DNA from 3 places in the Mesorhizobium sp. M1342 genome. Region 2 is predicted to be linked to each of the others. Evidence: riboswitches for the same ligand, from Rfam matches in the RefSeq annotation. Region 2 holds a riboswitch; each other region holds the start of a gene.
What was found. Region 2 has a riboswitch for thiamine pyrophosphate ahead of NKH06_RS04465 (YkoF family thiamine/hydroxymethylpyrimidine-binding protein). Riboswitches for the same ligand answer to the same signal wherever they lie in the genome.
Positions count from the first base shown of each region.

Region 1: it holds a riboswitch for thiamine pyrophosphate, as region 2 does, so the genes downstream of both, thiB (thiamine ABC transporter substrate binding subunit) here and NKH06_RS04465 (YkoF family thiamine/hydroxymethylpyrimidine-binding protein) in region 2, are expected to answer to the same signal.
Region 3: it holds a riboswitch for thiamine pyrophosphate, as region 2 does, so the genes downstream of both, thiC (phosphomethylpyrimidine synthase ThiC) here and NKH06_RS04465 (YkoF family thiamine/hydroxymethylpyrimidine-binding protein) in region 2, are expected to answer to the same signal.

Region 1 is NZ_JAMYLI010000013.1:35,275-45,023, reverse strand. It holds gene NKH06_RS15270 (ABC-F family ATP-binding cassette domain-containing protein) at 1-935, opposite strand, end outside; gene NKH06_RS15265 (thiamine diphosphokinase) at 937-1,596, opposite strand; TPP riboswitch at 1,684-1,798, shown strand; gene thiB (thiamine ABC transporter substrate binding subunit) at 1,842-2,840, shown strand; gene thiP (thiamine/thiamine pyrophosphate ABC transporter permease) at 3,084-4,703, shown strand; gene thiQ (thiamine ABC transporter ATP-binding protein) at 4,696-5,487, shown strand; gene NKH06_RS15245 (M48 family metalloprotease) at 5,744-7,213, shown strand; partial or broken gene NKH06_RS15240 (RNA polymerase factor sigma-32) at 7,241-8,101, opposite strand; gene NKH06_RS15235 (amino acid ABC transporter substrate-binding protein) at 8,425-9,198, shown strand; gene NKH06_RS15230 (amino acid ABC transporter permease) at 9,337-9,749, shown strand, end outside.
Region 2 is NZ_JAMYLI010000003.1:229,153-238,901, reverse strand. It holds gene NKH06_RS04490 (hypothetical protein) at 1-251, opposite strand, end outside; gene NKH06_RS04485 (methyltransferase family protein) at 628-1,263, opposite strand; gene NKH06_RS04480 (ABC transporter substrate-binding protein) at 1,500-2,519, opposite strand; gene NKH06_RS04475 (ABC transporter ATP-binding protein) at 2,512-3,279, opposite strand; gene NKH06_RS04470 (ABC transporter permease) at 3,276-4,037, opposite strand; gene NKH06_RS04465 (YkoF family thiamine/hydroxymethylpyrimidine-binding protein) at 4,133-4,741, opposite strand; TPP riboswitch at 4,732-4,845, opposite strand; gene NKH06_RS04460 (RodZ family helix-turn-helix domain-containing protein) at 5,041-5,361, shown strand; gene NKH06_RS04455 (formyltransferase family protein) at 5,406-6,437, opposite strand; gene NKH06_RS04450 (hypothetical protein) at 6,568-6,801, opposite strand; gene msrA (peptide-methionine (S)-S-oxide reductase MsrA) at 6,827-7,345, opposite strand; gene NKH06_RS04440 (glycosyltransferase family 39 protein) at 7,478-9,022, opposite strand; gene NKH06_RS04435 (hypothetical protein) at 9,112-9,282, shown strand; gene NKH06_RS04430 (hypothetical protein) at 9,322-9,749, shown strand, end outside.
Region 3 is NZ_JAMYLI010000044.1:23,242-32,990, reverse strand. It holds gene NKH06_RS30190 (thiazole synthase) at 1-300, opposite strand, end outside; gene thiS (sulfur carrier protein ThiS) at 304-501, opposite strand; gene thiO (glycine oxidase ThiO) at 470-1,471, opposite strand; gene thiC (phosphomethylpyrimidine synthase ThiC) at 1,468-3,303, opposite strand; TPP riboswitch at 3,407-3,523, opposite strand; gene NKH06_RS30170 (ATP-grasp domain-containing protein) at 3,747-5,051, opposite strand; gene hemA (5-aminolevulinate synthase) at 5,622-6,833, opposite strand; gene NKH06_RS30160 (GntR family transcriptional regulator) at 7,685-8,353, shown strand; gene NKH06_RS30155 (SDR family NAD(P)-dependent oxidoreductase) at 8,365-9,117, opposite strand; partial or broken gene NKH06_RS30150 (ISNCY family transposase) at 9,483-9,749, shown strand, end outside.

The DNA.
Region 1 (9,749 bases), on a different contig from region 2:
CCGACGCGATCGCCGCGCTGGATGCGGGTCGAAAGCCCCTTGACCACGGTGAGATCGCCAAAGCTCTTCTCGATGTTCTTCGCCTCGATCACCAGCTTGCCGGACTCGGCGGCGTCGCTCGCCACCATGGTCGCCGACCCTTCGGCACCGCGATGGCCGCGAAAACGCTGGCGCATGGTCTGCAACTCGCCGAGCCGGCGCATGTTTCGCTTGCGCCGCGCCGTCACGCCGTAGCGCAGCCAATGCTCTTCGCGAACGATCTGGCGGCCGAGTTTATGCTGCTCGCGCTCTTCTTCCTCCAGGACCAGGTCGCGCCATTCCTCGAAATGGCCAAAGCCCTTGTCCAGCCTGCGGGTCTGGCCGCGATCGAGCCAGATGGTGGCGCGCGACACACGTTCGAGAAAGCGGCGGTCGTGCGAGATGACGATCAGTGCCGAGGAGGTGCGGATGAGTTCTTCTTCCAGCCATTCGATGACCGAGAGGTCGAGATGGTTGGTCGGCTCATCGAGCAGCAGGATGTCTGGCTCCGGCGCCATCACGCGGGCAAGGGCAGCACGCCTCGCCTCGCCGCCCGACAGATCATTCGGACGTTCCTCACCCGACAGTCCGAGATGCTCCATCAGATAGCTGGCTCGGTAGGGATCGTCGGCGGGGCCAAGCCCGGCCTCGACATAGGCGCGGACGGTGGCAAAGCCCTCCATGTCCGGCATCTGCGGCAAATAGCGGATAGTTGCCGAAGGCTGGCGGAACACCTCGCCGTCCTGCGGCTCGATCAGGCCAGCGGCGATCTTCAGCAGGGTCGACTTGCCCGACCCGTTGCGGCCGACCAGTGCAATCTTGTCGCCGGCCGAAGCCGTCAAGGCGGCGCCGTCGAGCAGCGGCGTGCCGCCGAAGGTCAGTTTTATCCCGTCGAGGTTGAGAAGAGGCGGGGCCATGTCAGCTTTCAGGTAAGGGATAGGGATGAGCGAGCAGCATCGCGCGGCCATGGCCGAGCGCGATTTCGAGGCGGCCCCCGGTCTTGTCGGACTTGACCTCGTTGGAGATGGTCAGCGACGAACCGAACGCCACCTTGACGTGGTTCAGCGGCCATTTGGCGCCGGTGACGGTCAGGCCGGCGAGCTCGGAAAAGCCGAGCACCGAAAACAGCGTGCCATCGGCATAGTCGAAGCCGGCCGTTCCGCGCAGCAGCGGGATGCCTTCCTGGGCGCCGCTGGTCAGGAGCACATCAGTCCCGGCCTCGGCCAGCCGCAGGGCAAGCGCCAGATGCAGGAAAGCGTGGTCGGCGCGCTTGCCGCCGAAAGCACCTGCGAGCACCAGGCGGGTCGCGCCGCGCTCGAGTGCGGCGGCAATGGCCAGTTCGCCATCGGTCTGGTCCTTTTCCGCCGGGAAGGTCCGGCGCGGCACGGAAGCGAGATCGTCAGGCAGCTCGGCTGGCACGGAATCGAAATCGCCCACCCACAGTTCGGGCACGAGACCCAGCAGCCGCGCATGCCCGATGCCGGCGTCGGCGGCGATGACGCGGGAGCCTTCGGCCTGGCGGTCGAGCCGTGGCGTGCGGATGAGATCGCCGCCAAGCAGGATGGTGAATGTGCTCATATCGTGTGGCCCTTACCAGCCCGGCACGGGAAACGGAAGGCGGCAAACTCCCACTTGCATGGGGGATCGGCCCGGCCTATGTGTCGAAACGCTCTAACGGGGTGCCGGACGCGATCTTCGCGGACCGGCTGAGAGGCAGTCTCGCCAACCCGCTGAACCTGATCCGGTTTGTACCGGCGGAGGGATTAGACGTTTCGGACAGTCCGACGCCTCAATTCCTTTCAATTCGAACGAAGGAGGCGCCGATGCGCACGCATTTATACGCTCTAGTCTCAGCAATGGCCGTGGTCCTGTCCGGACCGGCCTTGGCCAAGGACAAACTCACCGTCTACACCTATGAGAGCTTTACCGCCGACTGGGGTCCGGGTCCCGTGGTGAAGAAGGAGTTCGAGGCCGAATGCGGCTGCGATGTCGAGTTCGTCTCGGTCGCCGACGGCGTCGCGCTGCTCAACCGCGTCAGATTGGAAGGCGCGTCGACCAAGGCCGATATCGTGCTTGGCCTCGACACCAATCTCACCGCCGATGCCAAGGCGTCAGGCTTGTTCGCGCCGCATGGCGGCGTAACTGATGTCAACGTGCCGGGTGGCTGGAGCGACGATACTTTTGTCCCCTTTGACTACGGATATTTCGCTGTCGTCTACGACTCCGAGAAGCTGAAGAACCCGCCGAAAAGCCTGAAAGAACTGGTCGAGGGCAGTGCCGATGACAAGATCGTCATCCAGGATCCGCGCACCTCCACGCCGGGCCTCGGTCTGCTTCTGTGGGTCAAGTCGGTCTATGGCGACAAGGCGCCCGAGGCCTGGGCCAAGCTCAAGGCGAAAGTGCTGACCGTGACGCCGGGCTGGAGCGAGGCCTATGGGCTGTTCACCAAGGGCGAGGCGCCGATGGTGCTGTCCTACACGACGTCGCCGGCCTACCACATGGTCGCCGAGAAGACAGAGCGCTATCAGGCAGCGTCGTTCGAGGAGGGCGAGTATTTGCAGATAGAAGTCGCGGGTATCACCACGGCGGGGGCCAAGAACCCGCTGGCGGCCAAGTTCATCGCCTTCATGACCGGGCCGAAATTCCAGGATGCCATCCCCGAGACCAACTGGATGTTCCCGGCCGGCAAGACCGACAAGCCGCTCAATCCGGCCTTCGACAAATTGGTCAAGCCGACCAAGACCTTGCTGTTCAGCCCCGACGAGGTCGCCGCCAACCGCAAGGCCTGGGTCGATGAGTGGCTGGCGGTGATGAGCAAGTAGGCTTGCGAGTTCTTTTGATGTTCGCGCCACTCCACCCCCCTCTGGCCTGCCGGCCATCTCCCCCTCAAGGGGGGAGATTGGCAGTGTCGTTGCTGGTTATAGTCCGGCAACGTTGGAGACTAGCGGAAGCATGGGTGACGGCCGATCTCCTCCCTGGAGGGGGAGAAGTCCGGCAGGACGGAGGGGGGCGCCAAGGAACGCAATCCTTTGTAATTGCCGCGATGGAAAGAATGGTGGTCCAGCGTGCAACGCGCGTCTGACCCCCGCATCACCGCTGGCACCCTCGCGCTCGCTGCAATCGCGCTGCTGATCGGCGGCGCGTTTGCTGGCCTGCTTTTCGAGGGCGCCCATGATTTCTCGGGCGCCTGGGCAACCTTCGATCCCTATCTGCTTCGCGTCATTCGCTTCACGCTCTGGCAAGCGGCGCTCTCGACGCTGCTTTCGGTCATCCCGGCGCTGTTCGTGGCGCGCGCTCTGTCGCGACATCCACGTTTCTTCGGTCGCGCCTTCATCCTGCAGATATTCGCCGTGCCGTTGGCGCTGCCGGCTATTGTCGCAGCACTCGGCATCCTGGCGCTTTATGGCCGTGCCGGCTATTTCGCCGGCGTGTTTGCTGTGATCGGCGGGGGAAGCTGGCCGGGCATCTATGGCCTGTCCGGCATCCTCGTCGCCCATGTCTTCTTCAACCTGCCGCTGGCGACGCGGCTGTTCCTCGAGGCGCTGCAGACCATACCGGCCGACCAATGGCGGTTGGCGAGCCAGCTCGGCATGGCGGCGCGGCCGGCGTTCCGGCTGATCGAATGGCCAACGCTGCGCGCCGCACTGCCCGGCGTCGCCGGGCTGGTGTTCATGCTCTGCATCACATCCTTCACCATCGTGCTGACGCTCGGCGGCGGGCCGGCCGCGACGACGCTTGAGGTCGGCATCTACCAGGCGCTGCGCTTCGATTTCGATCCCGCGCGGGCCGTTACACTGACGCTGTTGCAGATCGCCTTGACCTTTATCGTTGTGCTGGCCCTGACGCGCCTGGGCGCCAATGTGGTCGGCGACACCAATTTGCCGGTCGCGCAACGCCGCTATCTCTCGGTCAATCGGAGCGAGACCTGGTTGAACGCGCTAGTCATCATCCTGGCGCTGCTGTTCGTCGTTGGGCCGATGGCGGCAACCGTGGTGGCCGGGTTGGGTGCGGACCTCGGCCGTTTGGCCAGGGAGGCCACCGTCCGGCAGGCAACGCTGACCAGCGCAGCGCTCGCCTTCCTGTCGGCGCTGCTTTCGGTGATGCTGTCGCTGGCGCTGACCATGGCGCGGCGGGCACTGGCGCTGAACCGCCGTGCCGGCGCAAAGACACTGCTCGAACGCGCCACCGATACAGGCGCCGGTTTTGTCCTTGTCGTGCCGCCGACCGTCGTCGGCGCCGGCTGGTTCCTGTTGCTGCGCCATGCCGGCGATGTCTTTGCCATCGCCCCGGTCATGGTCGTCACCGTCAATGCGGTGATGGCGATGCCGTTCGCCCTGCGCGCCGTGCGTCCCGCCTATGATGCGGCGAGCGAGCGTCACGAACGGCTCTGCGCACTGCTCGGCATTGCGGGCTGGAACCGGCTGATGCTGGTCGACTGGCCGTCGCTGCGGCGACCGCTCGCCACGGCCTTCGCTTTCGCCATGGCGCTGTCGCTCGGCGATCTCGGTGTCATTGCCCTGTTCGGCAGTGATTCCGTGCAGACATTGCCCTACCTTCTTCTGGCACGGATGGGCAGCTACCGCACCGAGGATGCCGCCGGCCTGGCACTGCTGCTCGGCTTCGTCTGTCTCGCGTTGATCGTGGCGGCGCACTGGCTGGGAAGGGAGAAGGTCCGCGATGCGTGAGAGGGCGGCCAACAGGCTCGAAAAGGGCGCGCCGGTGCGGCTAGACAATGTGTCGTTCAGTTATGGCAGCTATGGCGATGCGCCACTTGTCTTCGACGTCGAGTTCGCCACGGCGAAGATCACCGCCATCATGGGCCCGAGCGGTTCGGGCAAGTCGACACTGCTCAATCTGGTCGCCGGCTTCGAGACCCCACAATCGGGCCGCGTGCTGATCGGCGGGGCCGATGTCAGCACCGAGCCGGCCTCGGCGCGGCCGGTGTCGATGGTGTTCCAGGAGAACAATCTCTTCGCGCATCTTTCCGTCGAGCAGAATGTCGGGCTCGGCCGCTCGCCCTCCCTGGGACTGACCGAGGCGGACCGCGCCGCGGTCGCCGAGGCGCTTGCGCGCACCGGTCTCGCGGGCAAGGAGAAACGCCTACCGCGCGAGCTCTCCGGGGGCGAACGCCAGCGCGTCGCACTGGCCCGCGTGCTGGTGCGCGACCGACCGGTGTTGCTGCTCGACGAGCCCTTTGCTTCGCTCGGACCCGCTTTGCGCGACGAGATGCTGGATCTGGTTGCTGCCGTTCATGCCGAACGCGCCATGACGGTGCTATTTGTCACCCACCAGCCCGAGGATGCACGCCGCATCGGCGAGCACATGGTGTTTGTCGACAATGGGTTGGTGGCCGCAACCGGCAAGGCTGATGATTTCTTTACCGGGGCTGGTCCGGAGGCGTTCCGGCGCTATATCGGCGCGGGTACTGGATATTCCACATCACGCGATGTTGCCCGGAAGCGGACATAATTTACGGTCAAACCGGCTCCAGGCGATGTGGCGTTTGCTTGCCATGACCGGGGGAGTGTGGCTAGGTCCGCCCTACCGGTCCGGCACAGGCCGTGATTTGCCTGCAGTATCCGCCGCCGCCCTAAGGGACGGGCACGGATGCTGCAGCAGTTTGAGATAGCGCATGACACGTTCCGAAGATCGCCCCCGATTTTCGTGGTCATGCGCCGGGACCCGAAAGGAAGCCGTTCTGGCGATCGGCGCTAACACATTGGGAATGAAACCGCTGGCGCGTTTTCTCGCGCTGGCCGGTTTTGCCGTGGCGTTGGCAAGCTGCCAGATGTTCACGCCGCCGGAAGTTCAGGAATCCGGCTTCCAGCCTTCCGACAAGCCGATCACGGTGGACAATGTCGGCGCCAACAACAAGCTCGCCGAATTGGCCAAGGCGCAGCACCCGCGCATCCTGGCGACTTATGGCGGTGAATATTCCGACCCCAAGCTCGAACGCATGGTCGCCAAGGTGGTCGGTAGTTTGACGGTGGTGTCCGCCAACCCGACACAGACCTATCGCATCACCATTTTAAATTCGCCCAACGTCAACGCATTCGCGCTGCCGGGCGGCTATCTCTACATCACCCGCGGCCTCCTGGCGCTGGCCAATGATTCGGCCGAGCTTGCCGCCGTCATCGCGCATGAGATGGGCCACGTCACCGCCAATCACGGCCTGCAGCGCCAGCAACTGGAGGCCGAGGAAGGCCTGGCCACCAAGGTGGTTTCGGACGTGCTCGGCGACAGCCCAACCGCCAAGGCGGCGTTGATCCGCGGCAAGCTGAGGCTGGCGCAATTTTCGCGCAACCAGGAGCTGGAAGCCGACGCCATCGGCATCAAATCGATCGGCGAGGCCGGCTACGATCCTTTCGCCGCAGGCCGCTTCCTTCAATCGATGTCGGCCTATACCGATTTCCGCTCGATCAGTGGCGCCACCGACGCCAGCCTGGACTTCCTGGCCACGCACCCAAACACGCCGCAGCGCATCGATCTGGCGCAGCGCCATGCCCGCCAGTTCGGCGCGCCGGGCGTCGGCACGCGCGACCGCGATTCCTTCCTCGCCGGCATAGACGGCCTGCTCTATGGCGACACACCCGAGGAAGGCTATGTGCGCGGCGAAACCTTCCTGCACCCGGGCCTCGGCGTGTCGTTCACGGTGCCGGACGGCTTCATCATCGACAATTCGGCGGCAGCGGTGACGGCCACCGGCCCCGGCGACATAGCGATCCGTTTCGATGGCGTTTCCATCGACAAGAACCGGGCGCTGACGGACTATATCCGCAGCGGCTGGGTGGCTGGTCTCGTCGACAGCAGCGTCAAGCAGGAAACCATCAACGGCAATGAGGCGGCGACCGCGCATGCCGGCGCCGAAGGCTGGCAGTTCGACATTGCGGTCATCCGCGCCGGCGGCCAGGTCTACCGGCTGCTGACCGCGGCCCCTTCCGCCAGCACGTCGCTGGACACGATCGCCCGCTCGGTCAGCGGCTCGTTCCGGATTTTGAGCGCTGCCGAAAAGGCGGCGCTGAAGCCGCTGCACATCCGCGTCGTCACCGTCCAGCCTGGGCAGACGATGGGTTCGCTTTCGGCGCAGATGGTCGGCGTCGACCGCAAGCTCGACCTGTTCCGCGTGCTCAATGCGCTGTCGCCGGGTGCCGCCGTTTCGGCCGGCGACAAGGTCAAGATCGTCACCGACAAGTAGGCGCCGCTGGACGCCTGCCGCCGTTCCGGCGGCAGTCGCCATGAACTCCGGATTCTGCTTCACCAATGCGACCTTGAGCTTTTCCATGGCGCGGGCCTCGATCTGGCGGACGCGTTCCTTGGAGATGCCGAGCGTTTCGCCGAGCGCTTCGAGTGTGGCGCCCTCGTCGTTCAGCCGCCGTTCCTCGATGATCCTCAGTTCCCGTGCGTTGAGCGCGCGAAGCGCCTCCCTCAGCCAGAGCGAGCGGCGCGCGACATCGATCTTGTCGCCGACGATCTCGTCGGGCAGCGGATCGTCCGAAATCAGGAAATCCATGCGCTCGGTCGAACCCGCATCGTCGGCAATAGGCATGTTGAGCGAGGAGTCGGGCGCCGAGAGCCGCGAATCCATCATCGCCACATCGGCTTCGGAGACGCCAAGCGCCTCCGACACCTCGCGATAGAGCGTGGCGTTGGAGAGCGGCTCCGTGCCATTCGCCAACCGCGCGCGCAGGCGTCGCAAATTGAAGAACAGCGCCTTCTGGGCCGAGCTGGTGCCACCACGCACGATAGACCAGTTGCGCAGGATATAGTCCTGCATCGAGGCGCGAATCCACCATGTCGCATAGGTCGAGAACCGCACCTCGCGCTCCGGCTCGAAGCGGGCGGCGGCCTCGAGCAGTCCGACATGACCCTCCTGAACCAGGTCGCCGAGCGGCAGGCCGTAATGGCGGAATTTGGAGGCCATGGAAATGACCAGCCGCATATGGGCGACGGTGATGCTGTGCAGCGCGTTCTGGTCGTTGTCCTCTTTCCAGAGCAATGCAAGCCGATGCTCTTCGTCACGCTCGAGGTAGGGAGCCTTCATTGCCGCGCGGACCATGATCCGTCCTGCCGTGTCTTCCATCATGAGGCGCTCCCTGGGTGGTGCGGATGACTTTGCAAACTTGGCTGGCGCCCGGGTTGAAATGGCGGCGTCGTGCCCTACAACAGCCAGAACTGCCATGCGCGGGAAAGGTTCCGCGACCGTGGCGGCGGGATTGTGTTGCCTGAAGGATTCCCAGGACGGTTCGTGATGGCTGCGATGACGAGCAGAAAGTTCCAGTTGGAGAACTGGGTTTCATAAATCGGTTGTTTTTGAAATTCTGTTCCTTATTTTTTCGGCTTGCATCTGTCAGTTTCCAGCGCTCACAAATATGCCGGCCAGCCGGCCAAGGACGGGATCACAGAAAAATGAAATGGCTCAAGTCGCTCATTATCGCCGGAACGCTGCAGGCCCTGGCTGTCACTGCAGGCCATGCCGGCCCCAATCTCGACCAGATCAAGCACGCCGGTGTCATCAAGGTCGGCACGGAAGGCACCTATGCGCCGTTCACCTACCATGACACGTCCGGTGCACTGGTCGGCTTCGACGTCGAAATCGCCAAGGCGATCGCCGACAAGCTTGGCGTCAAGGCCGAGTTCCTCGAAGGCAAGTGGGATGGACTGATCGCCGGCCTCGACGCCAATCGCTACGATGCCGTTATCAATCAGGTCGGCATCACCGACGCCCGCAAGGCAAAGTACGACTTCTCCGATCCCTACATCGCCTCTAAGGCGGTGCTGATCGTGCGCGGCGACAACACCGACATCAAGAGCTTCGCCGATCTCAAGGGCAAGAAGTCGGCGCAGTCGCTGACCTCGAATTTCGGCAAGCTGGCCGAAACGAACGGCGCCGAACTGGTCGGCACCGATGGCTTCGACCAGTCGATCCAGCTGCTTCTGACCGGCCGCGCCGACGCCACGATCAATGACAGTCTGTCGTTCCTCGACTTCAAGAAGCACAAGCCCGACGCCAATGTGAGGATCGCCGCGCAAGAGGAAAACGCCGACTATTCCGGCGTCATCGTGCGCAAGGGCGACCCGGAGCTGGTCGCCGCGATCAACAAGGCGCTGGCCGATATCAAGGCCGACGGCACCTACAAGAAGATCTCCGACACCTATTTCGGCCAGGACGTTTCGAAGTAATCCGGGAGGCGGGCCGGTCCGCCGCCCATGAGACTATCGAGCGGCGAGCCGTCTTTGACGGCCCGCCGCTTTTGTCGTGATATGGCCGACGCATTCTTGCTTTGACCAAGCTGCTTCGACCAATCTGGAGGGTCTTACGTGCCGCACTGGCTGCAACTGATGCTGGAGTCGCTGCCTTCGCTCCTGTGGGCGGCGCTGATCTTCACCGTGCCGCTGACGCTATTGTCCTTTGCTCTCGGCTTGACGGTCGGCCTGGGTGCTGCACTCGCCCGGCTGTTCGGCCCCAAGCCGCTGGTCGCGCTGGTGCGCTTCTATGTCTGGATCTTCCGCGGTACGCCGCTCCTGGTGCAGCTGTTCCTCATCTTCTACGGCCTGCCGTCGGTCGGGATCCTGCTCGACGCCTTCACGGCGGCGCTGATCGGCTTTACCTTGAACATCGGCGCCTACACGTCGGAAATCATTCGCGCGGCAATAGGCTCGGTGCCGAAAGGCCAGTGGGAAGCCGCCTATTCGATCGGCATGACCTGGGGCCAGGCGATGCGGCGCACCAT
Region 2 (9,749 bases):
CTCGAGCCGCCAACATTGGCACCGGCACCGGCATTTACACCACCGCTGCCGCCGACCGAGGCGCCCACTCCGGCACTGATGCCGCCACTGCCGCCAACGGAAGCCCCGACACCGGCATTGACGCCGCCGCTACCACCCACCGAGGCACCAACGCCAAGGCCGATTCCCGCAGCATTGGCGGGCAGGGAAAGAGCTAAAATTACCGCACTACCCGCCAACATATTGGCGACTGTCTTGATGGTGTGAGCCATAACACTCTCCTGTTGTCGTTGCGCTAAAGCAATTGGCGAGAGGCCGATTGCAAGATCAACTACGCGAGGTGGTGAATTTCAGTTTCAGAGAGAGAATACTGAACCTGAGGCGTGGTGTACATCAACAAAATTTCTGAAACAAAATGATATTAAAGTTTGAATAATTGTTCTTTACACGAACAATTCGTAAGGCATTGGCGATCGGACGTTACTCTGCTCCATGCCGCACACCGCGCTGGACATGGATAGGCCTCTCGCAAGATCAGCAAGACCGCCGCGATGATTGCAAGTGGCCAGAGTCTATCGGCGGCCGGATGCGGGAGTGAGAGAGTGCAAGCGTGATTGCAGGCCGAACGATTCTGCGCCGGCCCGCTTGTCAGACGATCCCGTAGAACAGCCTGTAGTGGGCGCGCTTCATATAGTCCCGGTATTCCGGCGTGGCGGCTAACAGCGCCTCTTCGCGCAGGATGCGATGAACCTGGAAGAAGGTGATCGCGGCGTAGACAGCAAGATTGTAGAAGGAAAAGGCCGACAGCAGGAACAGGACATGACCGGCAAGGTATCCGGCATAGATCGGGTGCCGCACCAGGCGGTAGGCACCGTCGGTCATCACGCCGCGATTGCCTGGCAGAATGGCGAAAGAACGCCCTAGCGATATCTTCCCCCAGATCACGAACCCCAACGCCAGGACTTGCAGCGGCGCAGCGGCATAGACCGGGATGATGGCCACGCCCGGTTGCAGGTCGATGAAGCCGACACCGAAGCTGGCGACCACCGAAACAACCACCGTCAGCGGGTTCCAGTCGCGTACCTGCGGTCGCCGCGACAGAAGCAGCCAGGTAAAGGTCAGGATCTCGGAAATTGCCACCAGCGCCACATTGATGCGGGTCGGGTCGAGCATCAGGTGATATACGCCGCGGTAGACGAACATGCCCGCGAAGGCCAGCGCGCAGATCCGAAAGAAACCTTCGCGCAAATCCACCAGGATTTCGCGCTTTCGGGCTGCGGACAAAATCCTGCCGTCACTGACGTGCGAAAGCGCCTCGCTTTTTGATATGAGCAATGCAAACACCCCGATGATCCCTCGAGGCGACCTTTGCACGCAACCATTGCCGGGCAGTTAATCAACAAGATCAGATCGGTGTTTAAACTGGCTGTCGGGGAGCCAGGGTGCCACATCCAGACGACCCTGCTCCACGCGGTCGTCCAGAAATAGACTGGCGACCCATTTCATTTGGTTTTGCCAGACTAGCTCAGATAGTCGTTGCGGAAATAGCTCCCGAAATCCGGGCGTTGAGCAACCAGCTTGCCGTCGGCATCACGCAAAATGCCGGACGCGAAGAGATAGCCGCCGATCGCTTCCATCTTGGCTGGATCCATCGTCCCGATGGCGCCGCTTTGGCTGCGCAGATAATGGCCGTCGATCAGCGCCTTCAGCGAGGCGTGGATCAGCGCCGGATTGGTCAACGCATCCTTGTTGGCCGCGATCAGCAGGGCTGCCGCATCTTCGGGGTGATCGACCGCGAACTGGTAGCCGCGCCGCGTCGCCTGGACAAAGGCGGCCGCAGGCTTGGAGTTTGCCTGGAGATAGGCTTCGCTCGAAGAGATCAGTGTCGTGTGCTCGTCAGGCACGCCGTAATCGGCATAGACGAAGCTGCGTTGTTTGACGCCCTTGAGCTCGGCGTCGACACCCTCCCAGGTCGAGACTTCGAGCGTGAAATCGACCGAACCATTGGCCAGCGCCTCATAGGCTGAGGTGCCGAGCGTCACCGTCTCGAAATTGCCCTTGCCGCCATCATGGCGGATGATGGTCGATATCAGGGCGTTTTCCCAGGCGCTGCCGAAGCCGCCATAGGTCAGGCCGTCGAGGTTTCTCGGGCTTACTATCTCGCTGCGGGCCGCATTGAAGACCACGCGGCCGGTTTCCGATTGCACCACCGCATAGACGCCCTTCAGGTCCGCTCCGGCGGTTCTCTGGGTGAACAGGCTGATGGTGCCGTTGATGCCGAAATCGGCGACGCGATTTGCAACCAGCGTGCCCGCACCGGTATCGCTGTAAGGCAGGATGTCGACCTCGAGCCCGGCCTCGCGATAGAAGCCCTTGTCGCGGGCGACGAACAGTCCGATGTGGTTGGTGTTGACCGTCCAGTCGAGGGCAACGGTGACCTTTTGTGCCGATTGTGCTTGGGCTCGCCCCGATCCGGCAATGAGCGGAAGGCCTGTGGCAAGGGTCAGCAACAAGGCCTGCCGGCGCGTCAAGTCAATCATGATCGTGTCCTTTGGATGGGGTGGCGTTGAGGATGATGTCGAGAATCTCGGCCTCGAGCGCACTTGCCTGGCGCGCGGCATCGCCGCCAAGGCTGCGCGGGCGCGGCAGCGGCACCTTGATTTCACGCACGATGCGGGCCGGGCGCGCCGACAGCACATAGATGCGGTCGGACAGGAACACGGCTTCGCGCACGTCATGGGTGATCAGGAGCGCCGTCCAGCGATGATGCCGCCACATCTGTTCCAGCCAGCGCTGCATGGCCGTGCGGGTCAGCGCGTCGAGCGCGCCGAACGGCTCGTCGAGCAAAAGCATGTCGCGTTGCTGCACCACCGTGCGCAGCAAGGCCGCGCGCTGGCGCATACCGCCGGACAGTTGCGCTGGAAAATGCCGCTCGAAGCCGGCAAGCCCGAATTCGGCAAACAACGGCGCAACGCGCACCCGCGCCGCCTGTCTCCTCATGCCTTGGACTTCGAGCCCGAGCGTCGCGTTGTCGAGGATGCGCCGCCACGGCATCAGCGCGTCACGCTGCGGCATGAAGGCGAAATGCCTGCCGTGGTCGTCGAGCGGCGCGCCGTCGAACAACATCTCGCCCTCGCCATGCTCGGCGCCGGTCAGAAGCTGGAAGAGCGTCGATTTGCCGGCGCCCGAGGGTCCAAGGATCGAGACGAATTCACCAGCGCCGACGCTAAGCGAAATATCGGCCAGCACGTCGAGCCCACCGAACGCCTTGCGCACATACCGCAGTTCCAGCCGGCTCATCGCCAGGCTCCCTTCCCGGCGGTTTCCTTGCCGGCCCGCTCCCAGGGCATCGCAAGGCGCTGCAGCAGTACAGTCAACCCGAACAGGACAAGGGTCAGGGCAGCGCTCACTCCGACGGCGGCAAGAACCAGGTCAGGACGGAAATTGTTCTTGACGTTGAGCATGTAGATGCCCAGCCCCTTCGCGGCCCCCGCATATTCGGCGAAGATCGCGCCGACCACGGCGTAGGTGATGGAGATCCTCAAGCCAGCGAAGAAATAGGGCAGCGCCGAAGGCAGCCGTGCCAGCACGAAGATGCGCCAGCGCCCTGCCCCCATGGCGCGCAGCATTTGCCCGATCTCGGCCTCGGTCGACTCATAACCCTCGACCAATGCAACCAGCATCGGAAAGAAGGTAACCAGCGCCACCAGCATGATCTTGGGCGCCAGCCCGAAGCCGAACCACAGCACCACCAGCGGCGCGATGGCCACCAGCGGCAAGGTCTGGCTGACGATTAAGACGGGAAACAGCGCACGCCGCAGCGGCTGGAAGAAGTCGACCAGCATCGACAGCACGAAGGCGGCGCTGAGCGAACAGGCAAAGCCGAGCAGCGTGGCGCCGATGGTCGGAATGGCGTTGTCGGCCAGCGCCTGGCGATTGAGCAGCGCTTGCTCGAAAACGCGCGACGGCGCCGGCAGTATCGTCGGCCTGATGCCGGAATAGGTGGCATAAAGCTCCCACGCCACTAGGAGCAAACCGACCGAGATCATGGCCGGCATTGCCTTGACAAGAAGGCCCGCGATCGGGCGCGAAGCGAATGATGATGAGACCACGGGAGATAACCTTTGACGGCCGCGCGGAGGCGGCGGCAGCTTCAGACAGCCGACGGGCTGTTGGCCGAGACCGTGACGTCGAGGGTTACGTGGCCGGCGCCTGGTCCGAAGCGGCAGAAGGCCTCGTCCAGCGCCGAAAAGATCGCACCGGCATCACCGCGCAGTTTCGTGCAGAAATGCTTGGAACGCTCATAGACGCCGGACTGCTTGAGAAAATCGATGCAGCCGTAGATCTCGTCCATGTGGTCGTCGGTGCCCATCACATAGAGCGAGAACTGCGCCGCCGCCGGCTGGCCGGTGGCAGCAGCATTGCGCACCGCCGCGATGGCCGCATCCTTGCGCGGGCCGAGTGGCCCGACAGGCCCGCCAAGTGCATCGGAGCGGCAGATCGGATCATCCGGCTCGCCAGGGCACCCGCGCGAGATGGTGGCCGACAACACGCAATGTTTGCCGCTACGTGCCGCCGCCACGAAGAGGTCGCGCATGGCGGGAAACAGCACTTCGGGCGACCCGACCAGCAAGGTCGAGATGTCGTCGGTCTCGATCCTGAGCTTGTCGCGCCAGGGATCGAGCGCACCGAGCGCGCCAAGAATGACACCGACGAAATCGTCGGTCATGGGGTATAGGGAAATCTGTGCGCCTGAAAACATCGCCCGCCTCGCTCCGCTGGTATTACCCAGATCAGCTTCTAGGGTCTGTGGGCTTGCCGCCCCCGTCTCAGCCCCGACCGTACGGAGCACCCCTGTGGATGTGCGCCTTAAAGCATCATTCGAGTTCAAGGGAAAGCCGTTTTTTCAGAGCACTGCGCCAAAAGCATTGCGCCAGTCACGGTGCGCCTGAGCGGAATTTTGTCGGGAACCTTCGCCGCCGCGACCGGTTGTCCCCACAGTCGCAACGCGATCACTTTCGTAGAAAATAAGCGACGACTTCACAGAAATGGAGACAAACCATGTTCATGAAAATCCTCGCAGCTTCGGTTCTCACCATTGGTCTGGCCACGTCAGCCATGGCGCAAAGCGCCGGCAGCAACAACGCAAATGGAAGCGGCAGCGGCAAGTCGGTGACGGTTGAGCCGAACACGCCGGCTTCCCCGAATACGATCGAGCCGGACACTGTCGACCCGGGCACGACCAACAGCACGACTGGCACGGTAGGGGACATGAATTCGAACGCGGATCAGAATTGCCCGACCAACCCGCAAGGCGCGCAGCCGGACGCCGATGGTAACGCGACGGCGCCAACGGTAAACGATAATCATTGTGGCAAGTAACCACGTCGCAAACGGATGAAGCCGCTGGGCATCGCCCAGCGACTTCATCCGTTTTTCTGGTCCGCAGCACGCGCTTTGCCGAACAGCCGGATTTCTGGAGCGGGTCTCCCGGCGGGCGGGCGCGAAAATAGGTGTTTCGAATTGAGCAGCCGTTTGAGCACTCTACCGTAGGTAAAATACAGGACCCGACCGTTGGCGAGATCAAATTCCACTGTTCCCCACCGCCTGACCGGGGCCTTTCCTGTGCAGGGCCCCAGCCTTCTGATCTGGAATCCCAGCCTGACTTTGCGCGTTCCGATTTCAAGATAGATGCCTGGCAGAAGGCCAAGCACATGCCATAGCCGTACAACATGCTCGACCGACATGGCCGGCGAGATTATCAGGTGGCTGGGCTGAAGCCGCGCCCAGACGAAATCGCCTTTCGGTTGCGGCATTCCTGACAACAGCCCCCGGCAGTAGGTCGGCACCGCCTCGCTCACCAGAATCCGCATAGCGGTTGCCGTGCTGTCGACCAGGGCTTCTCTCGATGTCCAGTCAGCTTCGGAAAACGGCACCTGCCCGAGAATGTCACCCTCGTCAAAACCGGCGGACATCTTGTGGAGCGTGACGCCGCCATGAGCCGCATGCCGGCCGTCCACGGCCAAGCGCTGGATCGGGTGGGGCCCTCGATAGTCGGGGAGCAGCGCCGGGTGGAGGTTGACCCCGCCTTTGGAAAAATGGCCAAGAACCTCTTGAGGGATCAAGACAGGCAAAGTGTAGCAGACCAGCACATCGGCGCGGACGTCAGACAATTGCCGACCAAGCGCATTCCAATCGTAAGGGCGGCCAAATTCGATCAACTTGACAGGCGTGTTACCGATAAACCGCCTGAGCAGCAGCTTGCGTTGAAGCCTTCGCCGGAAATTGCCAATGCTGAAACCGGTGGGACGACGCCGGAACCCGGGCACGATGATCGCGCCAATTGCATTTCCAGCCTCTAGCCAGCCGGCGAGCAGAGGCCCCGTATAGTTAGAGATATCGAGGACAAAAACGGCTGTGATCGGCTCCGAGTGATCGGTCGATTCGATCGGCCTCATCTTCGGCGGCTCAAACGGGCCGACAGGTCAGGGCGAGCTTGTCAGGTCGGCTGAGTGGAAGGCGATGCCAAGGCAGTGACAACCGAAAGACGCTCGCGTTTTACAAACACTGGCTTTTCGTAAACTTTTTTCACGGCCCGTCTCCCGAAATCAACTCTTCCTGCGCAGTTGGACCGCGATACGGCAGGCTGTCAACCGCCTGACCGTGTTTGCCTACCGCATCCGCATTCGCCGTTGACGAAGGTGTTCGAAGGGCGCTTTCGCACATTGGTGAAAGCTCGATGGCTTCACCGACGCGACAAGCCGCGCTGACCGAAAGGGGTTTGGATGCGATGATCTGCTCGACGACACCGTCGAGCAGCAATGCAGGGCAAATCGCAGTTGCAAATCTACGAAACCGCCGTCTCGCGAACCGGCAGCTTCCAGCCTGGCCTGACGAAGTGGCAGGTGTATCCGTCGGGATATTTCTCCAGATAGTCCTGATGCTCGGGCTCGGCTTCCCAGAATGGACCAACGGGTGCGACTTCGGTGACGACCTTGCCCGGCCACAGGCCCGAGGCATCGACATCGGCGATGGTGTCCTCGGCGACGCGCTTCTGTTCGTCGCTGGTGTAATAGATCGCCGAGCGATAACTCGTCCCGACATCGTTGCCCTGGCGGTTGCGGGTCGTCGGATCGTGGATCTGGAAAAAGCGTTCCAGCAGCGTGCGAAAGCTTATGATGGCCGGATCGAAATTGATCTCGATGGCTTCTGCGTGGGTGCCGTGGTTGCGGTAGGTGGCGTTGAGCACGTCGCCGCCGCTGTAGCCGACACGGGTGGAGATGACGCCGGGATAGCGCCGTATCAAATCCTGCATGCCCCAGAAACAGCCGCCGGCAAGGACTGCACGTTCGGTCGAAGTCGCCATGTCACGTCTCCTCAAAAGCAATTCCAGGAAAAGTGTGTAGCGGTTTTCCGTCTGGAATTGCGTAAAAGCAAGTGGTCTCGCCATAAATGGGCATTGTCACCTGCTTCGTCCAGCGGACGCGGTGGATCTACTTCAGTTGCTCGTTTGGGCGAGCCTGTCGATCAAACCCGGTAGCTTCATGCCAGGCGGAATGGCGGCAAAGCTGATCGCCACCGGTGGTGCCCTGAGCGACCAGTCGAAAAGAACGGTCTTGACGGGGATGTTGCCCAGCCACGCCAGCAGCCGAGGTGGCACGCCGCTCCCGGGCCAGACCAGGAGCATGCCGTGATCGCGCAGCCGCTGGCTGGTGATCCAGGGGGCGAGCCGCATGTCGAGGTCGGTGAAGATCGACGGCTTGTCATAGGCGTTGAGGCCCGCCAGCAACGCGATGCGGGTATCGCCGCCGACGATGTCGAGCCGACCGGGCACCGCCGCGTGCCAGACCGCCTCGGCTTCGTCCGAAATCTGCCGCGCTGGCCAGCAGACGGCATCCATGCGCCCGCGCAAATTGCAACTCGTCCAGCGGATGCCCGCATAGGCACCGGACATGCCGAGGATGCAGGCGAACGCGCAGATCGCCAGCCGTCGCAGTTCGACGGCGCCGAGCCGATGACCCAGCAAGGCGAGCGCCACAACGCCGACCAGATTGTACATCGGCGCGCCCCACGCCTCGCCGGCGCCGGTGAACAGCGAAGCCACCATGACAAGCACCGCCGGACCAAGCCCCATCCACACGAGATAGGCCAGCGCGCCGCTCTCGATGGGCTGTTCCGGCGCGGGCGAACGCCGCAACAGCCCCGATATCGACAGCACCAGCAATAAGCCGCAGAGCCCCGCCATTTGGACACCGATATAGTAAAGGCGGGCGCGGTGGACCAACACCCATTCATCGCGGCCGGCGACATAGGTCAGCGGCAGGAAATCGATGCGGTAGAGCTGGACGGCCAGCGGCGCGGCGACGGCGAGGAAAACCGCGAGCCCAAGCCAGGGCCAGGGCGTGGCGAGCCGGTTGCGTGCCCGTGTGTCCGACAACAGCCAGATCGCCCCGAAGAGCAACAGCAACCCGGTGGAAAACTTGGCATAGAGCCCGACGCCCGACACCAGTCCGAGCGGCAGCCACCAGCCCGGCCCACCGCCACGGCCCGCACGCCACAGCAGCCAGCAGATTGCGGCCCAGAAGGGCATCTGCGCGTAATCATGATTGAACTGCGGTGTCGGCCAGCCGAAGAAATACAATGACGGCATCAAAAGCACGGCGGCCAGCGCGCGGGTTCTCCCGAGCATGTCGCGGGCCAGCAGGTAGACGAAGACGAAGGTCGCCGAGACGACAAGCTGGGCGAGCAGATATTGCGGCCAGCGGAACGATCCGGTCAGAAGATGGCTGATCTCGAGCAGCCAGCCGGGGAGCTGCGGATGCTTGTAGGTCAAAAGCACCCATTCGCGGCCCCACATGAAGCTCTCGACGACATCGCCGGGCGGGGCGGCATCGACAAGCGCCGGAACCACGGTCCAGCACAGGATCTGCGTCAGGCATAAAAGCGCCAGGCCGGCTTCTGGATAGCGCATCAGACCCGGCCAGATCGACGACTGCCGCCAGTCGCCTGGAACAGAACTGCCGACCGGCAGCCAACCGTTCATGGGTTCGTCGATTCGCGTCATGCGGTGGATAAATCACACCGGACGGTTTTACGAACAGCCCAGAACTTGAAGCTTACGAAAATGTATACTTGGCCGACCATGGCAAAACCAAGATTGAGGCAGAGTTTCGCGCCACCATGCCGCCTCTCCCGTCATCACATGCCAGCAAGACAACAATGGAACACGCCATCCCGCAGCACCCTGAACATGCCGGGCATGGCGCCTTGGGCGTGATCGCGGCAGGTGTCGCCTACGCCTGACCGGCTCCCGTCCCCAAAAAAGCATCCAGGATTTGAAAAATGCGCCACCACCATGCCGTCATTCATTACCGTGCGCTCGATTTCTGGATGGCCCGTGCGGCCGTTCTCGTCATCATCTGCCTGCAGCTTCTGGTCATCAACAATCTCTCATTCGGGCCGCGCTGGGTGGCGCCCGCGCTGGAGGCGGCCCTGCTGCTGCCCTTGTCGGTGGCCACCGCCTGGACACAGGCCGCTACCCGAAAGGCGGTCGAGGACCACGAGTGGCATGCGATCGGCCAGTTTCGGGTCATGATCCGCAGAACAGCCCTGACCATGACCGCCATCATCAGCATCATGAATTGCGGTTCGCTGGTCCTGCTGGTGCGTGCCTTGCTGGAGGGCCATGCCGGCAACAGCGGTACGACGCTGCTGACCGACGCACTCAACATCTGGGTTACCAACGTCATCGTGTTTGCCTTGTGGTTCTG
Region 3 (9,749 bases), on a different contig from region 2:
GATCACTTCGAGCTTGACCCAGTTCGTACCGAAGACTTCGCGCGCCATTTGTGCGGTCGTGACCGCTTCCTTGACGGAGTGGCAGCCAGCAGTGTTGGGCAGGATTCTGACACCAAGCGAGCGGATCAACGACCAGAATTCTTCGCCAGCCCTGCCGCCTGCCATTTCACGGCGCAACGAGACGGTCACCACCGCCGTGCCCGAAGCCCTGACTGCATAGGCAAGGATGGCCGGCGAAGGATATTGAGCGGTGCCAAGAAGCAGGCGCGACGGAAGCTCGGCTTCATAAAGCTCGATCATGGCCTAGCCGCCCTGCATGGGCGAGAGGATTTCAATCCGGTCGCCGTCGTTCAACTGGAATTCCGCCCGGTTGGCTTTGTGCACGAGGTCATTGTTGACGGCGGTCGCGAGCCAATCGCCCTCATAGTCGAGCGCGGCAAGCAGCTCGGCCAGCGTGGTGGCGGCAACCTCATGCGCTTCGCCGTTGACCATCAGTTTCATGAGCAAGCTCCTTGGTTCTGTCTTGAGTGAAAACCAGGTCGGCAGCCTGGCGCGCCATGGCGGGAGCCAGGAGAAAACCGTGACGATAGAGCCCGTTGATCGCGATGATTTCACCCTTGGTTTCGACGCGCGGCAAGTTGTCGGCAAAGGCTGGGCGGACGCCGACACCGGTTTCAACGATCTCGGCCTCGCCAAAGGCCGGGTGGAGGGCATAGGCGGTACCCAGCAGCTCCATTATGGAACGCGCCGTCACCGGTCCGGCACTCTGGCTTTCAATCATCGTCGCTCCGATCATGAAACGGTGATCGGTGCGCGGCACGGCATAAAGCGGAAAGCGTGGATGAAGCAAACGGACCGGCCGCGACAGCGAGACATCAGGCGTGCGAAGAATCAGCATTTCGCCGCGAACACCGCGCAGCCTGTCATCGGCCGCTGCCATTCCCATACAGTCTATCTGACGGGCGAAACCCGAAACAGGCCGGGCGTCGCAGCCGAAGTGGAATTTGACACCCATGGTCGCAAGCTTGTCATGAAGTGCCGCCATCGCCGGGCGTGGGTCGAGGTGAGCCTCATCGGCGAACAGCAATCCGCGGCGGAAGCGGCCGGCTAAGTCGGGCTCCAGCAAGGCAATTTCATCTTCCTCGACGCGCCGATAGCCCGTCGTGCGGCTGGCGAACCGGTCGAGCTCGCCCGCATCGCGCGGCGCGGCCAAGACCAGCGTTCCCCGTCGTGCTACCAAGCCTGGCGTTGCGGCGTCCCACCAGTCGGCGGCGTCGCTTCCGAGATCCAGCACCGGCTGCTCGGCGCTTTCACGCTCGCACCACGGCGCCAACATGCCACCGGCGAACCACGACGCATTGCCCCCAAGGGCAGGCCTTGTCTCGGCAACGGTAACCGCCGCGCCGCGTGCGGCGAACTCGAAGGCGGCGGTGAGGCCAGCAACGCCCGCTCCTTTGACCAAGACCTTCATGATGGCTCACGTGGCTGAGGTATGAGCGGTGCCCCGGTCTCGTCCGCCGGCAGGTAGAGATCACCGCCCTCGCGGTATTTCGCCGCCATCGCCGCCATGCCCTCTTTCTGCGCCTCGGCACGGATGTCGTGAGAGATACGCATCGAGCAGAATTTCGGTCCGCACATCGAGCAGAAATGCGCCACCTTGTGCGCTTCCTTGGGCAAAGTCTGGTCGTGGAAGGACCGCGCCGTTTCCGGATCGAGCGACAGGTTGAACTGGTCCTCCCAGCGGAACTCGAAGCGCGCGCGGGAAAGCGCATCATCCCTGACTTTCGCTGCCGGATGGCCCTTCGCCAGGTCGGCGGCGTGGGCGGCGATCTTGTAGGTGATCACGCCGATCTTGACGTCGTTGCGATCGGGAAGGCCGAGATGCTCCTTGGGCGTGACGTAGCAGAGCATGGCGGTGCCGAACCAGCCGATCATCGCGGCGCCAATGCCTGAGGTGATGTGGTCATAGCCCGGCGCGATGTCGGTCGTCAGCGGTCCAAGCGTATAGAACGGCGCCTCGCCGCAGACGGCGAGTTGCTTGTCCATGTTCGCCTTGATTTTGTGCATCGGCACGTGGCCAGGCCCCTCGATCATCACCTGGCAATCCTTCGCCCAGGCGATCTGCGTCAGCTCGCCGAGCGTTTCCAACTCGGCGAACTGCGCCGCGTCGTTGGCATCGGCGATCGAGCCCGGACGAAGGCCGTCGCCGAGCGAGAAGGAGACGTCGTAGGCTCTGGCGATGTCGCAGATCTCCGCGAAGTGCTCGTAGAGGAAGCTCTCCCGGTGATGGTGCAGGCACCATTTGGCCATGATCGAGCCGCCGCGCGAGACGATACCCGTCACCCGGTCGACGGTCAGCGGGATGTAATGCAGCCGCACGCCGGCGTGGATGGTGAAATAGTCGACGCCTTGCTCGGCCTGTTCGATCAGCGTGTCGCGGTAGACCTCCCAGGTCAGATCCTCGGCAATGCCGCCGACCTTTTCGAGCGCCTGGTAGAGCGGCACCGTGCCGATCGGCACCGGCGCGTTGCGCACGATCCAGTCGCGGATGTTGTGGATGTTGCGGCCGGTCGACAGGTCCATCACCGTATCGGCGCCCCAGCGGATCGCCCACACCATCTTTTCGACCTCTTCCGCCATCGACGATGTGACGGCGGAGTTGCCGATATTGGCGTTGATCTTGACCAGGAAATTGCGGCCGATGATCATTGGCTCGCTCTCGGGATGGTTGATGTTGGCGGGGATGATCGCCCGTCCGCGCGCCACCTCGTCACGCACGAATTCGGGCGTGACGAAATCGGGCAGCGTCGCGCCGAAAGCCTCGCCGTCGCGCTCAAGCTTGCCGCGCAGGATCTCGCGACCAAGGTTCTCGCGGATGGCGACGAACTCCATTTCGGGTGTGATGATGCCGGCGCGCGCGTAGGCAAGCTGCGTCACCGCCTTGCCTGCTTTGGCCCTGAGCGGTCGGTGGCGGATGGGAAATTCTGGCGTCAGGCGTTCGCCCGTCGCGAATCCGTTGTCCTCCGGCCGGACATGGCGGCCGTCGCAGACCTCGACATCGCCGCGCGCCAAGATCCATTCGTGGCGAAGCCGGGCCAGGCCTTTTTCGATGCTGGTTTCGACAGCCGGATCGGTATAGGGGCCCGACGGATCGTAGACGGTGACGGGCGGTTCGCCGGCTGTCGGATGGACGGAGATTTCGCGCATCGGCACCCTGATCTGCGGGTGGATGGCACCGGGCTTGTGGATCTTACGCGAAGCAGGCAGCGGCCCCGTTGAGACGGCTGGGGTGAGGGCATTCATCTTGAGGCTCCTTTGCTCATGCATTGGAGACCCAGTTCTGTGCCGGAAGGATGAAAAGACGCTTCTGTCGACCTGCCGAAACAGGACCTCGGGCGTGAACTCCCGCAGAGCGCTTGCACCGTCCCTACGCCAGTATGAACTGGATCAGGTTCAACGGGTCACTGCGCCGCGAAAGCCAGCAGTATCTCAGCCCCTTGCCGGGACTCCCCTGGTGAATGCCTCAAGTTGAACGGGCCGGCGTTGTCTTGTCAAGCGCATGTTCGTCCTGCGGCGGCGGTGGGCGGCATTCAAATTGGGCCCAAATTGGGCCGACGGCCTCGCCATGGGTCGCGGAGAAGTTCCGCGGGAGACAAGGCAGGTGTGGCCAAAGCTGCATTTGCCTCGTCAAACTTGATGTGACATTGACGTAGACGGAACTGCTGCGTTTCAAGGATCTTAAGCCGTCAATGCCTGATCGGAACAGAACTGGTGGGCCGCCCGAACGCCCCACAAACATCGTGCTCTCGATCACCTCTTATTGTCGCCGGAAAAGGGGTGATCGACCATTCGATCAAGTCGACCGCTCGCTGAAGGGCGCCCTCGGTTTCAGCACGGCTGGGCGAAGTGGCAATGACATGTCCAATCCAGTCTCGGAAATCCCCCTTCCTGACGATCGGTGTCTTGGGTTCAACATTCAATTTGACCTCGGCCACACCTGATATAGCAGCTGCCTGAGTGTCGCCACCAATCCAGTCGAGGGTGCCATCTTGATCAGGAAGCAGGAATCGCGCGGCCGCAGTATGCGAATGCTTTTTGCGCAGATCCCATTCCTCGCCAATGACAAGCTTGATGTGCTCGGTGACGAGGTCGACACCGTAAGCTAACTGGACCAGTTGAGGGTCGGGCGCGCCACTAAGACGCGGATTGACTTCAATGACAACTGGACCGCGTTTCGTGCACCGGAGTTCAATGTTAGTTGGCCCCCAGCCAAGGCCGAGAGCCCGCAAACAGCTCAGCGAAACATCGGCGATGCGCTCACGCTCCTGATCGGTTAGCAGGGCCGGATACGTCACCTCACGTATGACGAAATGGGGGAGGGGACCAAAGTCATTGGCGCAAATCGCAACGACCTCATTCCCCATAACATTAATGCTATAGAACGGGCCCTGTGCGAATTCTTCGACGAGTATTTTCGGTGTAGACCGCCATATGTGCTTTCCGCCCAATAGATGGGTCGTATGTTCGGCTACGTCTTCGAGGCTGCGGCACAATCGGACACCCATGCTGCCGCTGCCTACTGCCGGCTTAAGAATCACGGGCAGGCCGATCTCTGCAGCCGAGCTTTCTACCTCCGCCGCATTCGCTGCCAACCGATAGGCCGGTATTGGAACGCCGGCCTGCGCGAGGAGTTGGCGTTGCTTGAATTTGTCGCAGCTTCGTTCAATCGATTCAGGGTTCGGTCCCGGTAGATCGAAATGCCGGCAAAGCTTGCCAACTGTCGCATAGATCGATTCATGGTCCCCGGCAAAGCCAGTAATGCCAGCAATGTCGTGGGTAGCACGCAGCCGCGAACTTTCGCGGACCAACGCTTCGAGATTGCCAGTGTCGACACGGATTGCCTCAACGTTTTCCGCCGAAAGATAGTCGTACCGAGGTGGATCAGCCGTCAGAGTAATTGGATGAAGACCAAGACACTGAGCCGCTTGGACGTATAGCTGACCAGTACCCCTATGGCCTTCGACCAATATGAGCGCTCTTCTTCTTACCATTGCTGTTAATCCCGATGTTGCGTGCTGGCGGCGGTCCGAGGGTACCGGTGTCACTTTTGTGGCCGTGCCGGACCTCAGACTCGGGGTGCCGTACCATTGTCAACGACTGACGGTTGTAAAAATCTTGTAAATTGATTTGAAGGATCTGTTGCAGCGTTTTTGATTAGGGCGGCGTCGGAGGCTTGCTCCGTTCAAACCAGGTTAGCTGGGGTTGGTGTGTGATCCCGTGGGCCTGGGCGTGACCTACCCCTCGGGTAGGGCACGCCAAGCCACATCAAACTCGCAGCACAAGAACATGCGCTCTGGTCATACCGGCTCATGGTGAGCCCTGAATCTGGAACCGGCCCGATGTGTAAGCAGCGAGTCGTCAAACGGCCCCATTCAATCATGGAGTCACATCATTTAAGATCGCGAAAGCTGTCATTGCGGGTTACGGAACTGCTTTCCGATGACATTCGAAGATGCGATCGGGCGTCAGAACCGGATCGCTGACCGCCGCTTCCACCTCGGCGAGCCCGGCTGATATAATCAGGTCTGAGGCTGCGCGCCCTGTCGTTCCCAGCATTTACATTAGGCAGCCTTGCCAAGATTGTCCCGCAGCAGAACCTGCCTGAGCGCATCGACGAACGTCCGAATATCTGTCGTACTATGGGCAGGCGTAACCGTCACCCTGAACCGCTCGGTTCCCACCGGAACACTCGGCGCCAGAATTGGCTGAACGTATATTCCATGCTGATCCAGAAGCTGGCGGGACGCTTCCTTGCAACGGAATGGATCACCAATAGGCACAGGAATGATGTGGCTTCGGGTCGGCATGACGGGGATGCCCGCCTCTTTCAGCAATCCGATTAAAAGTTTCGTTTTCCGGTGCAGATCAATTCGTTCTGAATCTGAATCGCGAAGATGGCGCAGCGCTGCCAGCGCACCAGCCGCTAGCGCTGGCGCAAGCGCCGTGGTGAAAATGAAACCGATCGAGAAGCTTCGTATGCTGTCAACAATGGAGGCAGGTCCGGTCACATAACCCCCCATCGAGCCGAACGCCTTACCTAGCGTCCCTTCGATGATGGTTGGACGATCCATGATGCCAAGTTCCGCGGCAATGCCGGCGCCTTTCGGACCGTACATTCCCGATGCATGAACTTCATCCAGAAACGTCATTGCGCCAAATTCGTCCGCCATGTCACAGATATCTTTGATCGGTGAAATGTCACCGTCCATTGAATATACCGATTCAAAAACAATGATCTTGGGTCTTGCAGGATTTACGCTGCGCAGAAGCTCCCGCAAATGCGCAACGTCGTTATGCTGGAAGACGCGCTTTTCGGCCCGGCTGTTGCGGCATCCACTAATAATTGAAGCGTGGTTGTGCGCGTCAGAAAATATAATTGTGTCCGGCATCAAAGATGCCAATGTACTCAATGATGAATCGTTTGAGCTGAAGCCGGAAACAAAAATCAATCCTGCTTCCTTGTTGTGGAAAGCTGCAAGCTCCCGCTCGAGCAACACGTGATAATGGTTGGTGCCACCAATGTTGCGGGATCCTCCCGATCCTGCGCCGTTGGCATCGATGGCGCGCTTCATTGCCGATAGCACTTTGGGGTGCTGCCCCATACCGAGATAATCATTAGTGCACCAAATGGTTATCTCTTTTCGGCCGTCGGGCCTATTGAGCCAGGCCTTTGGGAAGTTGCCAGACTGACGCTCCAGATCGGCAAATTCACGATACCCGCCACGGCCTTTGAGTTGCTCGATTCTTCCGGCGAAATACTGCACATAATCCAAATCAATCTCCTGTTGGGAAGCCGTTTTTCGGCGCGCTCAGTGCTGCTTCACAGCGCACCTGCGCCGGCCCATCGCGTCGCATCCCTCGACAAGCACCAGCAAGATTGGATTTCGACTACGCGCTTGATCTTGCGGGGGTTTCGGCCGCTCCAGCTAATTCGGGTAACGCGCCCCAAAGTGCAAGTGAAGAGAATGTTAAATCTATTTGTTACTGAAATGTCTGAAATTGCATGAGTGTCGCAAGCGATTTCATAATTCTGGCCAGTCGTCGTTCGATTCCTGTCGCGGCCTTGTCAGAGCTGCGCTCGGCGGGCTTTCGGGCCCGAGAGCCGCAATGCGCGAGGGCCGCGTCTTGTCGCGCAACAGCCCTTGAAGCCCTTCGGCGGCGAAACGCTCTGCAAACGCCATACGCAGCTTTTGGACGTGCTGGCCTGCCGGATCATCTTGACGGTGCCGACGTCATCGTCGGTCCAGCCGGTTCGGAGTCGCCTCAGAATCGGAAATTTCTGCCCATCAGACTGGAAATTGACATGTAAGCTTCCCGGCTCCTTCAGATGTCATCATCTCTCGCACACCAACTCATGCCACGCAGATGAGATCGCGCCTTTTTCTGTCGTCACATTCCATTGTCAGAATCGGAAAAGAAGGGTCTCCTTGTTTTTATATGAAACAAAATTTCACAAATAATTATGAAAACGGACATGTTTGCTGCAGACAATTAACGTGCACGTACTTGTCTGCCGCTGCATAACGAAATATAGGCAGCGATTATAACTTATAAACGTAGTGAAACGCGTAAATCGACATTTCCATAGAGCTGCAGCAGAGGCGAGGGGAGTCCCATGGGCCCTATGAAGATGCAGCCCGAGGAGATGGGCAGCCTGTCCGCGCGGATTTACAGCAAGGTGCGGGATGGCTTGATCATCGGCAATTTCGCGCCGGGCGATCGTCTCCTTATGCAGGATCTTGCCGGGCAGCTCGGAACCAGCATTACGCCGGTGCGCGAAGCCTGTCTGCGGCTCGTCAGCGAGCAGGCGCTCGAGTTGCGCTCCCGCAGGTTCGCCGCGGTGCCAGACCTCAGCCGCGCCCGCTACATTCAGATCAAGCTGATCCGCGTGGCACTTGAAGGGCTTGCGGCAGAACACGCTGCCGACCATTTTGCCCCCGCCGATCTCGAACAGCTTGAGACCTTCCGCGCCTCATTTGTAGAGAGCCATAAGGCCGGTAATATCAAGGAAGCGCGATCCTCCAATCGCGCTTTCCACTTCGGCGTCTACCGCCTGTCGCGTATGCCGATGCTGATCGGACAGATCGAAAGCATGTGGGCCTCGATGGGTCCAATCCTTAACGTTTACGATCGGGAAATTCCGCGCGGGTACACCGGCGCGGAAGAACATGACCATCTCATCGAGGCCTTGAGGACTGGCGACAGGAAGAGGGCCCGCGAGGCGATCGAGAACGACATCCAGCGAGGCTCACATGGTTTTCTGCGCTATTTCGACGAGCGCGGCTCCGGCTGAGCTGAATTGCCCTAAGCACCATCGATCTGCGCGACGCGCGGTGTGCGCAGGCCGGCTGTTTCCCCGCCGTCTACAGTCACCACCGTGCCGTTGACATAGCTCGATTGATTCGAAAGTAACCAAGCGACCACATCAGCGATCTCTTCAGGGGCACCGAAGCGGTTGGCAGGGATCCGCAGTTCGAGCTGCTTCTTGCGCAGTGCATCGCTTATGATGTTGCCCATCATGCGTGTTTCGATCTGGCCGGGGCAGACAGCGTTGAAGCGGATCTCCTCGCCGAACTCCAGCGCGAGGGCCTGCGTCAGCCCGATGACCGCGGCCTTTGAGGCGCAGTAGGCAGCGAGCCCTTCTTCGCCCGTCTTTCCGGCGATGCTGGCCATGTTGACGACTGAACCCCTCCCGAGCCGCAAGCCGTCCAGCGCATGACGGATGAAGAAAAAGACGCTGCGTGCATTAACCGCAAGGACCTCATCCCAATCGTCCTGGGTGGCGGTGGCGAAGGCAATGCGCTTCGACATGCCGGCATTGTTCACGAGCCCCGCGAGCCGGCCGTTGCCAAGTTCAAGCGCACGGTCGACGACACGGCGGCAATCGTCTTCACGGATAATGTCACCGGCAACGAACGTGACACCGTGATTGGCGCGTTCGAGCGCCGCGCCCGCTTCTGCATCTCGGCCGGTCGCCACCACTCTGGAACCGGCAGACGCAAGTTTCTCCACGCAGGCCCGCCCAATCCCGTGCGTGGCGCCTGTTACGATGATCATTCCAATTCACTCCATTACGTATTTGGCAACCGCACAGTTTGGGGGGCTCGCTTTTGGGCCAATCCCCGCCCCATCAAATCATGACGAACAACGTTGTCGTCACCTAGGATCAGTGGATCAATTGTGACGCAGGTTAAAGCCGGTGGACTGGCCCAAGCGCCGGGCCGTCGGCCCAACGGCTGGATTGGCGATACTGCGCATGTGGCCATGTCTTTCCTCGCGTGATGGGGTGTTCCCTAGAAGCGGAGCGATATGCGGGTGTGACGACCGATAAGGCGGACCGGCTATTCCGATAGGGACATGCATACTGTCGCATGACCGACTCGTCATCCCCGCAAGGCCAGTAATGCCAGAAGTGCTGCACAATACGCCAAGAACGCACACCGACCAATCAGTGTTTCGACTGTTCGCCGCACACGGGATCGGCCTCTCAGCTGGCAAAACCATGTCGCAATGGCTGGACGTGCATCGCGATTTGCGAGCCTGGTGACGCGGGACTTGCGCCGGCACGCCATCAAGGGAACCGGCCGCGACGGCTTGCCGGCGGAGGCTGTGCTGCCCTGCCCCTGCTCAAGCAGCACCACCCACTAAGCATCGGGAACCCGCGTTCCATTTAGAAGCCTCCACGTTGC